DNA from 4 places in the Paenilisteria weihenstephanensis genome. Region 3 is predicted to be linked to each of the others. Evidence: riboswitches for the same ligand, from Rfam matches in the RefSeq annotation. Region 3 holds a riboswitch; each other region holds the start of a gene.

Region 1 (3,906 bases), 1.4 Mb from region 3:
GCCTGCTTCAAATTGCCACGATTTTTGATCATGATAGTCTAAGTGATCTTCGTGTTTTGTTTCTGTTTTTGCTGTTGTTTCTGTTTTTTCCTCTTTTTTCGTATCGCTTGCATCGCTATTTCCGCAACCTGCTACGAGAATAAGTGATGCTGCAATTGCTGAAGCTGCTAATAATTTTGTTTTCATGATGAAAACTCCTTTCGTTAAGTAACTTAATTATTATATTACATAATGATTCATAAGTGTGTGTATTTTTTGTGTCTAAATCAAGGTTTTTTTATTAAAAATGACGCAAAAATGTAGAAAAACTAGCAAAGGTAGCCCCAGTGCTAGTTTTTCTACATTTATTTTATAGTCGCAGTTTGCAATAAAAATTCTTTCATTTGTGGCGCTTTGTCCACTTTTTCCCACGGTAGATCTAAATCTAATCTTCCAAAATGACCGAATGCCGCAGTTTGACGATAAATTGGACGACGTAGATCAAGCATTTTAATAATACCTGCTGGACGTAGATCGAAAAATTTATTGACAGCGTTGATTAAGTCTTGTTCGCTATATTCGCTTGTACCATACGTATCAATCGAAATCGATACAGGATGGGCAACGCCGATAGCATAAGCTAATTGCACTTCTGCTTTTTTAGCGAGACCTGCTGCAACGATGTTTTTAGCAACGTAACGTGCGGCATAAGCGCCAGAACGATCGACTTTTGTTGGATCCTTACCGGAAAATGCACCGCCACCATGCCGCGCATAGCCGCCATATGTGTCCACGATGATTTTACGACCCGTTAAACCCGCATCTCCTTGAGGTCCGCCGATAACAAAACGCCCAGTTGGATTAATAAAATATTTCGTTTCATCATCTAGAAGCGCTGGATCAATGACTTCTTCAATCACCAATTTATGCAAGTCTGTCGCAATTTGCTCTTGTGAAATATCTGGATGATGCTGTGTCGAAATAACAATCGTATCGACACGAATTGGTTGATTATTATCATCATATTCCACGGTCACTTGTGTCTTAGCATCAGGACGTAGATACGTAAGCGTGTTATTTTTGCGTAATTCTGCAATTTTTCGAGCTAGCGCATGAGCAAGTGAAATTGGAAGTGGCATCAATTCTTCGGTTTCATCCGTTGCAAAGCCGAACATTAAGCCTTGATCCCCTGCTCCAATCGCGTCAATTGCTGCATCATCCGAGCCATCGCGTGATTCTAATGCGACGTCGACCCCTTGCGCTATATCTGGTGACTGCTCATCAATCGCCGTTAAAACAGCACATGTCTCTGCGTCAAAGCCATATTTTGCACGTGTATAGCCAATTTCTTTAATCGTATCGCGTACAATTTTCGGAATATCCACATAGGTGGACGTTGTAATTTCTCCTGCTACGAGTACCAATCCTGTCGTTACTGTCGTTTCACAAGCAACACGAGCATCGGCATCCTTTGTTAAAATTGCATCTAAAATTGCATCTGAAATTTGGTCTGCAATTTTGTCTGGGTGTCCATCAGAAACAGATTCTGACGTAAATAAATGACGGTTTCTTGCCATTCTTGTTTCCTCCTTTTTTCTCGTCCATCGCGAAGTATGGCTTTGCAAAAAATGCGAACTTATTTTGACTTGCTCCTTTTTGTTCACGCTTTATGTGACATACATATGAATGCATGCCAACAAAAAAGCCTTCTCCCTATTTTGCCAATTGCGCGCGGAATAGAGAGAAGGCTATTATTTACAATACCTTCGCTCTCATCGATCAGGAAGTCAATTCCTGCCACAGGTTAGCACCTTACAATAATTGTAGGTTGCCGGGTTTCAAAGGGCCAGTCCCTCTACCGCTCTGGATAAGAGTTTAATTTAGTTTTCATGTTATTGTAACATGTTTCATTTACCTTGTCACGCATGAAAATTATCTATTGGGTAATATCTTTCTTTTTCCCCATAAGACAAGTTCGATTGTCCGCTACCATCTTGTAACCAGCACGCCCAGCAGGTTTTAAAAACGGAAGATAGAGGATCAATCCGATCAGACCAGTTAATGGAAAACGAATAAGCATCCGCCGAACTGCAAAGAAGCCTTTTTTTGCGCTACCATTCGGTGTAATCAGATGAATCTCACGTAGTAACTCTTCTTCCGTAAAGCGCGTGCTATCTGCTTCTTGAAGCGGTATCCACTCGATTGCGTTCATCCAATCTAGCTTTTCAAATACGCGCTTAGTAGCCTTACAAAAACGGCACTTTTGGTCGTACAGAACAATATCTTTCATCTTCTCGCACCTCCTTCTATTATATTTCCCGCTTACCATTCTCCCAAAACTATGTTAAAATGAGTTTTATACGTCGGGAATTTCTCAGATCGTATGAATGCTTGGTTCACCAAAGGAGAAGAAACTATGATATTTTCAGTATTAACTTTGATTATTTTTGCGATCTTTATTATCGCTGTATGCATTTTTGAATTCATTTTAAAATGGCGTTGGTTCAAGTACTTTTTAGCAACACTTGGCTTGATCGCCAGTGCTGTCCTCTTCTTTATCAGCTTTTATGGCGGCGGAACGTCACAAGCTGAAATCGCGATTTCCCTCTTTGTTGCCACACTTGGAGAATACATTTTCGCGTTAATTATTAGTCTAGTAGCTTGGATGCGCCGTCTATCCGCTAAGAAAAACGATTAAATAGTAGTTACAAAAAAGTTGATCCTCTTTTTACGGGGCTCAACTTTTTTTGTCTAACTATTACTTACTTGCAGCCTGCTGGATGACTTGAATCGAATGCTGTAGCTTCTTTTCCTCATCTTCCGTTAACTTGGGACAACTCGTGAAAATAATGCCTTCACGGCCAATCTGCGCTGGTAATCCAAGGTACACTTGCGCCTCCTCATCGAATACCGAGACTGGAAAAATCCGTCGCTCGTCTGCCAAAATTGCTTTTGTAATCGTGGTGGCTGTGGTTCCAATACCAAAATTCGTACAACCTTTTCCTTGTAAAATAGCCCAACCAGCGTCCCGCGTTTCCTTCTCGACACTCGCGCGAAGACCTTCTAAAATCGGGCTTCCTGCTAGGCGTACCGTAGACCATGGGATAAACTGTGAATCGCCATGTTCACCCAATACATAACCTTCTATCGAATCAGGAGCGACTTGTAAAAGGTTCCCCAAAATCCGCTTCATTCGAGCTGTATCAAGCGCCGTCCCAGTCCCAAAAACGCGATGATGATCCAGTCCTGTTTTTTTCTGAACGAAGTATGTCACCACATCACATGGGTTCGTAATCACTAAAAAGATCCCATCAAAACCCGTCATCATGACTTTCGGTAAAACATCGTCTAAAATTTCGAGCGTTTCGTCAAGCTCCGTCAGTCGATCTTCCTGCGCCATCATTTCCGGACCAGCCGCCAAAATGATCACATCCGCATCGCGAAGCTCCACATAGTCCTGCGTCGTAATTGTAACAGGGTTTGTAAAAGCCGCCATATCATTTAAGTCAAGCGCATGACTTTGCGCCTTCTTCTCATCTTTATCAATAAGGACAAGCGCATCGCAAATGCCCCGCGTACAGAGCGAGAAAGCGGTTTGCGATCCGACATTACCTACACCGATAATACCAACTTTTCGTTTCAAACAAAGACCTCCCCTAGTTACTCGAGTTCAGCGATACCAATTCATATGTAATCACCGTTGTATCATTTTCCCAAGTCAACTTCAGAGGCACCGCAATACCGTTTGATTCACTTTCTTTTGTCGTGCGTACTTCTATCGGCACATCGATTGGGTAAATCCGATATCCCGTCTTCTCCAATTCAAAAAAGTTATCCGAAATCCGCTTTTCCTTCCCTTTCGTTACGATCATTGTGTTGACTTCTAATGGCATTCCCATTTGTATTACCTCCAATTATTTATTTTTA
Region 2 (3,906 bases), 1.1 Mb from region 3:
CTGCGACGAGTGCGTTTATTCAGAATATCCAACTTTTGGCGTGGGAAGCTGGTCTGGGCGTGCTATGGCGTACGAATAATTTTATTTTTGATTCGGAAGTTGTTGCGGAATTAGGGCTCGATGGACAGCAGATTGTTGGTTGTTTGCAGATCACGCAGTTCAATGAGATTCCTGATGCGAAGCCGCGCCGGCCCTTGTCTGAATGGGTGAAGGATCTCGATTAATAGCAGATAAATATATCCTAGTCCTTGGCGGATGGCTAGGGTGTTTTTGTCGTTTTGTGGTATACTAAATTCACAAACTATACAGACTTACGCGATTATCTCGATATTGTAGGAGGGGTTCCAAATAGTTGATTATCAAGGTAAAAAATTCGTAGTTGTTGAAAACTCGGAGAACGGTGAGGTGTCTACGGAAACAGTTTTTCATTATTTTCAAGATGGGGACGTGATTTCTGGGACATATGAGGGTGGCGAGATTGAGCGAGGCACGCTGATTGGGGTTGTGAATCGGGACGGATCTTTGGATTTTCGCTATAATCATGTGAGCATCCATAAGAAAATTCGGAGTGGTACATGTCACTCAACGCCAGAAAATTTACCAAATGGGAAGCTTCGTATGCATGAGAAATGGCAGTGGAATGGGCTTGAGCGAGACTCTGGTACTTCTATTGTGGAAGAGATTTGAAGACGTGATGAGCTCCTTTTTGAGGGGCTTTCGCAACTTTTAAACACGTTAGGGGTTGTTAATTTTAATGAAACTCAATAAGAGTTTTTTCTTGTGGTGAGAAGGATGCTAATACATATTATTTAATACATATATAACTTTAATATAAGTGGTGAATTTTGTAAGCTGTAGTAAAAAAAGTCAATAAGACATCCGCATAGAAAAGTGTATAAGAGAATTATTTGGCTCTTTAAAAACTTTTATAAGGTATAGGCATAGCAAATTCTTGAGATAATTTTTTTAAGTTATCTTATCAGTTATACTTGAAATTTTACAGTATATTTGGCAATTGATGATGTCTATTGTTTCTGGTGGATTTTTTTACTTTGCTTGTATTTTTTTGTCTATTCTGGCATATTCTATTTATGAAGCGCTCTGTAATCAATATTTACTTAAACACTTACTAACAAAGGGCGTTTGATCAAGGCCTGATTATCTACATGCAGATTGAATGTGGTAGTAGGGACTGCTTGGGATCAGTGTAGTGAGAAAAACTTAACATTACGGAGGATGAAAAGTATTGTTATTTACAATTAATGTGGTGATTGACACTTTTTTTAAAATGTTATATATTGAATATCTAGCGCAAAGTGAAAGTGAGCAGAGAGGACTTGAAATCCAGATAAAGGGATTGGCTGATCGGAGAATGCTCATTTAGCTATTCTTTTAATGAACGAGGTGTTTTTTTGAGAAACAAATTGAAGTATGTTGTATTATTTATATGTTCAGTAGTGTTCAATGTTTATTACTATGAAATTTTTCCAAGAACTATCTTATGGTTTATTGTGAGTATTCCAGTAGCGGTAATAGGGGTTCTATCGATAATAAAGTTATTTGAAGTAAGAAAACCAAGTAGATAGGTCAGAGTGGTGCAGATCAAAGCTGTGAATGGATAAATTTTTTTGTATTGGGGATTTCAGAGTGGGGAATGCCTCAGCTTTTATGTGAAAAACCTAACTAGTCTAAAAAGACAAAATATTTGTTGACATCTGATTTTAGAGATGGTAAGATACATCCAATCATAAAAATTATACAGTCCTTATTAAGAGTTGGGGGAGGAACCTGGTCCTTTGATCCCACAGCAACCTCTAGTGATAGAACGGTGCTAATTCCAGCAGGCGAGCGTGTTTGGCCTGGCAAATGGGGAGAAGAGGGATCTCTTTTCCAAATTCGGGAAGGAGGTTCTTTTTCGTCTTAATTCATAGTAAATGCATCGGATATATATGTTTTAAAAGAAAGTGGGGATGAGATGAGTCGAATCGTGATTTTGTCTGGTAGTCCATCGGCGCAATCGGGGACGGATAAGGTTTTGCGGTATGCTGGTGAGATTTTGCAGGAGGATGGAGTGGAGGTTAGTTTTCACTCGGTGCGGGATTTTGAAGCGGAAACATTGGCGAGTGCAAATTTTAAGGATGCGCGGATTGGGGAGTTGGTCGCGGATATCGAGGCGGCGGACGGTGTGATTGTTGGATCGCCGGTGTATAAGGCTTCTTATACGGGAATTTTGAAGGCGGTTTTAGACTTGTTGCCGGAGAATATTTTGAAAAATAAGGTGGCGCTGCCGATTATGTCTGGTGGGAGCAGCGGGCACGTGTTGGCGATTGATTTTACGCTTAAGCCGCTACTCGGTGTGTTGAAGGGCGAGGTTTTGCAAGGGGTTTACGTTGTGGATTCGCAAGTGGATAAAACGGCGGTTGTGCCAATTCGGGATGCGGGACTCGAGGAGCGGTTACGCGGGCAGTTGGCGGAATTGGTTGTTGCGATTGGCAGACGTGAGGTACGACAAACGATTTAAAAGGGGGACGAAAGACGTGGCGGAAAATTTATCGATTGTCGTTTGGGCGAAACAGGGTTGTGCGTATTGTGCGGAGGTCAAGGATTATTTGACGAAGGAGGGGCGCGATTTTCAGTTGGTTGATGTGACGGATCATGATGAACAGCGGGAAATTTTGCAGGCGAAATACGGGGTGCGTTATGTTCCAGTGGTCGAGATTGGTCAGGGGCATACATATCGGGGCGTGACGGAACTCGGTTTGCCAGCGCTTGAGACGGCTTTGAGGGAGGCGGAGAAATGGGATTTAGACTCAGTTTATTAGATCAGAGCCCGATTGCGGATGGAAAAAGTGCATATCAGGCGTTGCAGCAGACGATTGCGTTAGCGGAGAAGGCGGAGGAATGGGGATATCACAGGTTTTGGGTGTCGGAGCATCATGATACGAAGCTACTTGCGGGCGTTTCGCCGGAGGTTTTGGTGTCGCATTTGTTGGCACGGACGTCACGGATTCGGGTTGGTTCGGGGGGCGTGATGTTGCAGCATTATAGCGCGTATAAGGTCGCGGAGAACTTTAATTTATTAGCTACTTTAGCGCCGAATCGGGTGGATTTAGGTGTGGGGAAGGCACCTGGTGGTTTGCCGTTATCGACGAAGGCTTTGCAGTTTGGACGAACAGAAAAAGTGGATTTTGCGGAGCAGTTGACGTTATTGAAGCAGTTTGTTGATGGGGCAGTACCTGCGGATCATGCTCTTGCGGGCGTTGGGGTTGATCCTGATCCACCAACGAAACCGGAGATTTTCTTGCTGGGTGCGAGTGTGGCGAGTGCGAATTTGGCGGGAGCGCAAGGTGTGAATTTCTGTTTTGCGAAGTTTATTAATAGTGATGAAGTGGCGCTTGGCGAGGCGGTGACGGCGTTTCGGACGGCGAATCCGGAGGGTGAATTGATTATTGCAGTTCCGGTTTTGGCGGCGGATACGGAGGACGAGGCACGGGCGCTTGCGGGTGAGCAGAAAGTGGTGCGGGTGACGCTTTCGACGGGTGTTTCGGTGACGGTGCAGACGGTGGCTCAAGCGGAGGAATTCGCGAGACAGGCTGGTGTGGTTGATTTTGAGATTGAGGAGCGTGCGGCGGATGTGATTGTTGGGACGGCGCAACAGGTGAAGGCGGAATTGGTGCGATTGCGTGCGACGTTTGACGTGGATGAGTTTGTGATTCATACGCCGGTTGCGAGGCAGGACGCGCGGTTTCGGTCGGTGCAGCTGATTAGTGAGGCTGTTTTGACGGCGGAAGTGAGATAAGAAGGGGGAACTGAAGATGGGGAAAATTAAATTTGGCGTGATGTTGCATGGTCCTGGTGGGCACATGAATGCTTGGAAACATGAGAGTGTGCCGGCGGATGCGAGTG
Region 3 (3,906 bases):
TGTTTTAGGACCGATTGTGATTGATCGTGACCTGCATACGGTGATGGTCAACGAAAAGGAATTGCGTTTAACGACGTCTGAATTTGATATTTTATTTTTACTTGCGAATGAGCCGGGTCGTGTTTTTAGTTCGGAGCTGATTTTCGAACGAATTTGGCAGGAAAAAGCGCTAGGCGCGAGTAAAACGGTGATGGTGCATATTAGTAATTTGCGAGATAAGTTAAAAGACGCGATGGACGGAGAAAATGTGATCAAAACCATTTGGGGAGTAGGTTATAAAATTGAAGTTTAAGCAGTTATTATGGCGAATTTGGCAGCAGATGCATCCGCTACAAATCATCATTTTTGCGCTTTTATCATGGGCGGCGAGCTTTATTGCCCTGCGCAGTATTGGTTTGTGGCTCGTTTCTGTGAAGAATGATTCTGTTGTTTTAACAGGCACAACAACGCGATTTATTGACTTGTTTGGCTATGGTCGATATGATAAGTTACTGAATTCCCCGTGGCTGATTATGCTGAAATACTTGGGGATTTTTGCTGTGGCGTTAGTGTTTTTTATTTTCTTTTATTGGTTGTATAAGCAAAGATTATTAAGGAAACAGTTGCGGCAAATTAATGTGGCGATTGCGGAAGATCAGCCGATGGAGCAGGAAAGTTTGATTCCAGAGATTGTGCAGTTGGAGGAGAGCATCGAGAAAATGCGGGCGCATCAAGCGGAACTTATTGAGCAGGAACAAGAGGCGCAACAGGCTAAAAATGATTTGATTACGAATGTTTCGCACGATTTACGCACGCCGTTGACATCGATTCTAGGGTATTTGAGCTATATTCATGAGGATCGGTATCGCGATGAAGTGGAGTTGCGACATTATACGGAGCTGGTGTATGGCAAGGCGCGCCGGTTGCATAAGTTGATTGATGATTTGTTTGATTACACGAGGCTTGAGAGCGCGGAGTTCCAGATCAAAGAGGATACGCTTGATATGGTGGAATTATTGCGCCAGCTTGTTTCGGAATATGAGCGTTCGGCTGCCGAGAAAGATATCCAAATCGTAGAGAAGTATACGGTCGAAAACTTGAAGGTGATGGGCGATGGGATGCAGATTATGCGTCTTTTTGAGAACCTGTTTTCAAATGCGCTTCGTTACGGTGCAAGTGGTAAAAAAATTGAAATCAGCGCTAAAAAAGAAGCTGGGATGGCGATCATTGAAGTGTCTAACTATGGCGCCGAAATTCCCGCAAGTGAGCTACCGCAATTGTTTGATCGTTTTTATAAAGTAGATAAGAACCGAACGACGACGGGAACTGGTCTGGGTCTTGCTATTGCGAAATCGATCGTGGAACGTCACGGCGGTAATGTCTTCGCTGCGAGCAAAAAAGGTAAGACCACATTTACCGTGGAATTACCGCTGAGCAATCTTTAGTTTTTCTTTATGATTTCTTACCTCCTGATTTAGCATTTTTAGTTAAGATGTAATCAGGAGGGGAAATGATGAAAAAACAGACAGTTATTTTAATTATTGCGGGTTTGACGAGTATTGCTATTTTATTTTTTGTTTTTATGGGAAGAGACATTCGAGCTACGCCTCAAGTTGATGCGAATAACGCGCTGGTTGTGAGTTTGAAATCGGATAAGGTGATTTTAGAAGAAAAGGCTGATCAGGCGGTGCCAATCGCAAGTTTGACGAAGTTGATGACGGCATATTTGATGCTCGAGGCGATACATAATAAAACGATTTCTTGGGATGATATGGTGTCCCTGGAGCGCTTGGATGATCCGCGGGCGGTGAGTCTATATGCGCTCAGTGGGAAGAAATATTATAGCGTACAGGATCTGTTTGCTGCGATGATGATTATGTCAGCGAATGACGGGGCGCAGAGTTTAGGCGCGCATTTGGATGGGGAACATTTTACAGAGAAGATGATGCAAAAGGCGCGGGAAATCGGGATGTCGAAGAAGACGAATTTCAGCAGTGCTAGCGGTTTAGACGTGGATGGCAAGGAATCGATGTCGACAGCAAGTGATTTAATGATTTTGACGAAAAAATTGATTAGCGATTATCCAGAAATACTTGATATTACGTCGCGAACGAAGTATGTCACGCAAAGCGATGATACGATACATACGACAAATCAGGTGCTGCAAGATGGTGGCGTTCAGGGAATGGATGGCTTTAAAACGGGGTATACGGATCAAGCGGGCTACTGTATGATTGCAACGGCAGTTCAAAATGAGGATCGCATTATTTCGATAACATTAGGAAGTAAGACGGACGAGGATCGTATCAAAGCGACGGAAACAATGATGGACTATGGCTTTTCAAAATAAAATGACCACTGTATCTTGACAAATCCGACTAAAACCATGTAATATTAATAAAAACAAGGCGCGTCATATATTGCGCCCTAAAAAAGAATCTTATCAAGAGTGGTGGAGGGATATGCCCGTAGAAACCCGGCAACCTAAGTGGAATTTTTTCCATTGCAAGGTGCTAAATCATACAGAGCCTAGAGCTTTGAAAGATGAGAGAAAAGCGTAAATTATGCATGTAATTACACCTTTTCCGCTCATATTTGGCGGGAGAGGTTTTTTGTTTAAGAAAGAGAGTAGGGGTGGAGTTACTTTGATAAGGCTTAAGAATGTTGCGAAGGATTACAAGGCTCGTAAAAATAATATCAGAGCAGTGGACGACGTCAATTTAGATATTACGGATGGTGAAATTTTCGGTGTGGTTGGTTATTCAGGTGCTGGGAAAAGTACGCTGATTCGGATGTTTAATGGATTGGAATTGCCGACGGAAGGCACGGTCGAAGTGGATGATTTATTTATTTCACAAATTCGCGGTGGACAGTTACGCAAGGCGCGCCAGCAAATCGGGATGATTTTTCAACATTTTAACTTGCTTTGGTCGCGTACGGTGTTTGATAATATTGCTTTTCCGCTAGAAATTGCGGGAGTTCGAGGTGAGAAGCGCCGTTTTCGAGTGAATGAGTTGATCAGACTTGTGGGGCTTGAAGGTAAAGAGGACGCGTATCCATCGGAATTAAGCGGTGGTCAGAAGCAGCGTGTCGGGATTGCGCGGGCACTTGCGAACAACCCGAAGTTACTGCTTTGTGATGAGGCGACATCAGCGCTCGATCCGCAAACAACGGATGAAGTGCTTGATTTGTTGCTGGATATTAACCGCCGTTTAAACTTAACGATTATCGTGATCACACATGAAATGCACGTGATCCGCAAAATTTGTAATCGTGTGGCAGTGATGGAAGCGGGGCGCGTCGTGGAACTAGGCGATGTGATAGACGTTTTCCAACATCCGCAAGAAAGCGTGACGAAACGTTTTGTGCGACAAGTGACGGAATCAGATGAGACGGAAGAATTGATTCACATGTTGCTGGAAAACTACTCGGAAGGCAAGCTTGTGAAACTGCTTTTCGTTGGAGGCCAAGCGACGCAGCCGATCATTTCCCAAGTAGCGCAAGATAACAAAGTGTTGCTAAATATTTTGCACGGTAATTTAACACAAACGCAAAATGGTGCTTACGGTACGTTATATATTCAAATTCAAGGTGCCGAGGAACAAGTAGATGCGACAATCACACGGTTACGCGAGCTTGAGATAGAAACGGAAGTGATTGAAGGATGAGTGATTCTACAGGATATTTTGCAAATGTAGATTGGGATATGATGAAAACAGCGACGGAAGAAACGCTATACATGACGATTGTCTCTTTGTTCGCGGTATTTTTCTTAGGGCTAGCTTTAGGGCTGATCTTATTTTTAACCAACCGCAAAAAGGACAGCGGGTCGCGAGTTGCTTACTGGGTGACGGCGATTTTAGTGAATATTTTCCGATCGATTCCGTTTATCATCTTGATTGTGTTACTTTTACCGGTGACAAAAAC
Region 4 (3,906 bases), 570 kb from region 3:
GCGAAATTTACCTTTTTTGACGTGGGACAAGGTGATAGTACGCTCATTCAAGCCGATGATGGCACGACGATTTTGATTGATACAGGTCGGCATGATGACAACCGTATTTTAATAGACCTTGAAAAAGCGAATATCAAAAAAATTGATTTACTACTGCTAACACATCCGCATTCAGATCACATCGGGAACGCCGATAAAGTGATTAAACAATATAAACCAAAGGAAATTTGGATGGATGGACTCGTGTTTAACAGCGCTATTTATGAACGTGTAATTGATGCTGCACTTGCGTCAGACGCGAAATATAAAGAGCCAAGACGAGGCGAAAAGGCAACATTTGGTCCATTCGGCATTCAAGTTCTGAGTCCAAATAAACTTTCTGATAATGCAAATAATGATTCGATCGCGATTCGTCTAACGTACAAAGATATCGCAGCAATTTTCACGGGTGACGCTGAGAAAATGCGCGAACGTGAGATGGTTGATAGTGGCTTAAACTTAAACGCGCAGATTTTGGATTTAGGGCACCACGGCTCGTCTACATCGAATCAGCCGTATTTTTTAGATGCGGTCAAACCAGAAGTCGCAGTTTATTCGGCCGAATTGGGGAATTCCTATGGACACCCTCATCGTGAAGTCATTCAGTGGTTGAAAGACCGCGATATCACGACGTATGGAACGGATGTAGAAGGAACTGTGACGATTGAGACAGACGGCAAGCAACTCCATGTAGAGACGGATAAATCGGGTACACCGAAAGCAGGGAACAGCGAAGGAAAGCAAACGAGCGAGGAGCCAGGCAATGCCGTTCCACAACCAGATACGATTAATATTAATACAGCAAGCGCGGAAGAATTGCAGTATCTCGCAAGTATTGGCCCTGTTTTAGCAGATAAAATTATTGCTGAAAGACCGTACAAAACGATTGAAGAGTTGAAAAAAATAAACGGTATTGGCGATGGTATTGTTCGGCAAATTAAAGAACAAGGAATTGCCACCGTAAAGTAGGTGAACCAGAATGAAAAAAGCAATTTTAGACCGCGTAGAAGACGGAAAAGCAGTTTTTCTACTAGAGCCAGATCATAAGGAATGGCTCCTGCCACAAAAGCAATTGCCCATCCATATTCATGAAGGTGATTCCGTCTTAATCGAAGGAACGACCATCACGTTAGACAAACAAACAACCGCTGAAAATAAAGCAAGAATCCAAGCAAAGCTAGAGCAGTTGCGCCGTCGTAGCCAATCATAAACGAAGAACTTTTAAAAAAGGATTGACAGTATCCGAAATACACGATATAGTTAAAAAAAATAAATAACGACTTACGCATTTTATCCAGAGAGGTGGAGGGATTTGGCCCTATGATACCTCGGCAACAGATCATATTTATGATACTGTGCCAATTCCAACAAGTATGTTATGTACTTGGTAGATAAGGTGAGACGACAAGACTGCATTAATATGACTGTATACTTATTCGGTACATAGATGTTTGGATTAGAAATCTCCTCTTATTAACTTAAGGGGAGATTTTTTTGTGGGTCAAGTTATGGTAACTAAGGGAGTTGAGAAGATGATTGAATTTACAGACGTAACAAAAACATTCAAAAGTGGTGGCAAAGAAATTACGGCACTTGCTGGTGTTAGCTTAACCATTGAAAAAGGAGATATATTTGGCGTTGTAGGATTTAGTGGCGCTGGTAAAAGTACGCTGATTCGCACGGTGAACCTCTTAGAACGACCAACGACAGGTTCGGTTTCCGTGGCAGGAACGAACTTGACAACTTTAAAGCCAAAAGAGCTTCGCGCAGAACGGAAGAAAATAGGGATGATTTTTCAACATTTCAACCTGTTAAATTCCAAAACGGTATTCGAAAACATCGCGATTCCACTTGCATTGATACATACAAATCGCAAAGAACGCGAAAAAAGAGTGATGGAATTGCTTGAGTTTGTTGGATTGGCAGATAAAGCGAAGAACTTTCCAGATCAGCTTTCAGGTGGACAGAAGCAACGTATCGGCATTGCCCGCGCGCTCGCTACAAACCCAGAAGTTCTGCTATGCGATGAGGCAACAAGCGCGCTTGACCCAGAAACAACAGGTGCTATTTTAGAACTACTCAAAAAAATCAATCAAGAATACAACATCACGATCTTACTTATTACCCACGAAATGTCAGTCATTCGCGAAATTTGTAATCGAGTGGCCGTGATGGAAGGCGGGAAAGTTATCGAAGAAGGTAAAGTATTCGATATTTTCTCAAATCCGCAGAGTCAGACCGCTAAGAATTTTGTTAAAACAGTGATTAATGACGACATCCCGGCAAGCGCGCTTAAACTTATTCAAAATCACGATGCCACCGTTTGGAAATTCACATTTGTCGGTGAATCATCTGGTAACCCATTACTTTCGAACATCGCCAAACAATTTGATGTGAACGTCAGCGTCTTAAGCGGTAATATTTCCGAGATTCAAGATATTGCTTTTGGCTACATGATCGTCGAAGTAACTGGTGAAAAAGAAGAAATCGCCAAAGCATTTACCTATGCCGCAACGCAAAATGTGAAATTAGAGGAGGTGGGTGTCTAAATGGAAGTCACATCAGAACAATTAACAACCGCATTTATTGAAACGCTATACATGGTTACGTGGTCGCTATTATTCGCCTGCTTGATCGGTATTCCACTTGGTGTCCTGCTCGTTGTCACAAGAAAAGGTCACATCTTACAAAATACCGTGATCTTCAATATTTTAAATCCGATCATTAATATTTTGCGATCCGTGCCATTTATTATCTTGTTGGTCGCCTTGATTCCAGTTACCCGCTTCATCGTCGACTCAAGTATCGGCGTGAAAGCAGCGATCGTGCCACTCGTTTTCTATGCCGGTCCATACATTGCTCGACTTGTTGAAAACTCACTTTTAGAGGTCGATCAAGGTATTATCGAAGCTGCACAAGCGATGGGCGCTAACGCATGGCAAATCATCTGGCGCTTCATGTTACCCGAAGGACTTAGCTCATTAATCCTCACATTGACCACTGCAACAATCGGACTCGTTGGAGCAACAGCGATGGCTGGCGTTGTTGGTGCTGGAGGTATCGGAAACTTAGCGATTACTTACGGGTATCAGCGCTATGATAATATTACCATGCTGGTCACGGTTATCATCCTGGTCGTTATCGTCCAAAGCGTTCAATCACTTGGGAACTTCATTTCCCGCCGAATTCGCCGCCGCTAGATCGGTCCATTTTCCAAATCTAGCAAATAAAACAAAGGGAGTTTTTTAAATGAAAAAAATTATTTTAGCGTTGACATTAGTATTATTAGCAGTAGTAGCAGTAGGTTGTGGAGGTACAGACGACAAAGCAAACGGGGACGAGAAGAGCGTCGTGATCGGCGTTAGTGCCGGCGATCGTACATGGCCTGAAATCAAGAAAATCGCTAAAAAAGATGGCATCAACATTGAATTAAAAGAATTCAGCGATTACGTCCTTCCAAACCGCGCGTTAGAGGATGGAGACCTAGATGCCAATGCCTTCCAAACCATCGCTTATTTCGATTCATTTATTAAAGAAAATAAATTAGATCTTGAACCACTCGCATCCACCGTTATCGCACCAATGGGCGTGTATTCTAATAAAGTAAAAGATATTAAAGACATCAAAAAAGGCGCTACAATCGCTGTTCCAGATGATAGCACAAACTACGGTCGCGCACTGCTACTTCTTCAAGAAGCAGGACTTATCACACTTGTCGATGATTTTGATGGGAATGGTTCTCCAGAAGCAGTAAAAGAAAATCCGAAAAACCTAACAATCAAGCCAATGGTTGCCGGTCAAATCCCGCGTGCCTTGGATGATGTAGATGCAGCAGCAATCAATAACGGGGTTGCCGTTGAAGCCAAG

The links. Region 3 has a riboswitch for S-adenosylmethionine ahead of UE46_RS03515 (methionine ABC transporter ATP-binding protein). Riboswitches for the same ligand answer to the same signal wherever they lie in the genome.
Region 1: linked by a shared signal. The riboswitch ahead of metK (methionine adenosyltransferase) and the one ahead of UE46_RS03515 (methionine ABC transporter ATP-binding protein) in region 3 are both predicted to bind S-adenosylmethionine.
Region 2: linked by a shared signal. The riboswitch ahead of ssuE (NADPH-dependent FMN reductase) and the one ahead of UE46_RS03515 (methionine ABC transporter ATP-binding protein) in region 3 are both predicted to bind S-adenosylmethionine.
Region 4: linked by a shared signal. The riboswitch ahead of UE46_RS06280 (methionine ABC transporter ATP-binding protein) and the one ahead of UE46_RS03515 (methionine ABC transporter ATP-binding protein) in region 3 are both predicted to bind S-adenosylmethionine.

The regions. Positions count from the first base shown of each region.
Region 1 covers NZ_CP011102.1:2,124,900-2,128,805, forward strand. The annotation lists gene UE46_RS10290 (carbonic anhydrase) at 1-186, opposite strand, end outside; gene metK (methionine adenosyltransferase) at 345-1,556, opposite strand; SAM riboswitch class I at 1,749-1,853, opposite strand; gene UE46_RS10300 (thiol-disulfide oxidoreductase DCC family protein) at 1,916-2,269, opposite strand; gene UE46_RS10305 (hypothetical protein) at 2,396-2,677, shown strand; gene UE46_RS10310 (L-lactate dehydrogenase) at 2,738-3,622, opposite strand; gene UE46_RS10315 (DUF2584 domain-containing protein) at 3,636-3,878, opposite strand; gene ytkD (RNA deprotection pyrophosphohydrolase) at 3,884-3,906, opposite strand, start outside.
Region 2 covers NZ_CP011102.1:2,982,622-2,986,527, reverse strand. The annotation lists gene UE46_RS14410 (nitroreductase family protein) at 1-224, shown strand, start outside; gene UE46_RS14405 (avidin-fold protein) at 349-687, shown strand; SAM riboswitch class I at 1,763-1,873, shown strand; gene ssuE (NADPH-dependent FMN reductase) at 1,976-2,521, shown strand; gene UE46_RS14395 (glutaredoxin family protein) at 2,538-2,822, shown strand; gene UE46_RS14390 (LLM class flavin-dependent oxidoreductase) at 2,798-3,799, shown strand; gene UE46_RS14385 (LLM class flavin-dependent oxidoreductase) at 3,816-3,906, shown strand, end outside.
Region 3 covers NZ_CP011102.1:721,588-725,493, forward strand. The annotation lists gene UE46_RS03500 (response regulator transcription factor) at 1-292, shown strand, start outside; gene UE46_RS03505 (sensor histidine kinase) at 276-1,424, shown strand; gene UE46_RS03510 (D-alanyl-D-alanine carboxypeptidase family protein) at 1,490-2,329, shown strand; SAM riboswitch class I at 2,417-2,530, shown strand; gene UE46_RS03515 (methionine ABC transporter ATP-binding protein) at 2,625-3,647, shown strand; gene UE46_RS03520 (methionine ABC transporter permease) at 3,644-3,906, shown strand, end outside.
Region 4 covers NZ_CP011102.1:1,291,188-1,295,093, forward strand. The annotation lists gene UE46_RS06270 (MBL fold metallo-hydrolase) at 1-1,008, shown strand, start outside; gene UE46_RS06275 (DUF3006 domain-containing protein) at 1,019-1,249, shown strand; SAM riboswitch class I at 1,327-1,437, shown strand; gene UE46_RS06280 (methionine ABC transporter ATP-binding protein) at 1,572-2,588, shown strand; gene UE46_RS06285 (methionine ABC transporter permease) at 2,589-3,239, shown strand; gene UE46_RS06290 (MetQ/NlpA family ABC transporter substrate-binding protein) at 3,289-3,906, shown strand, end outside.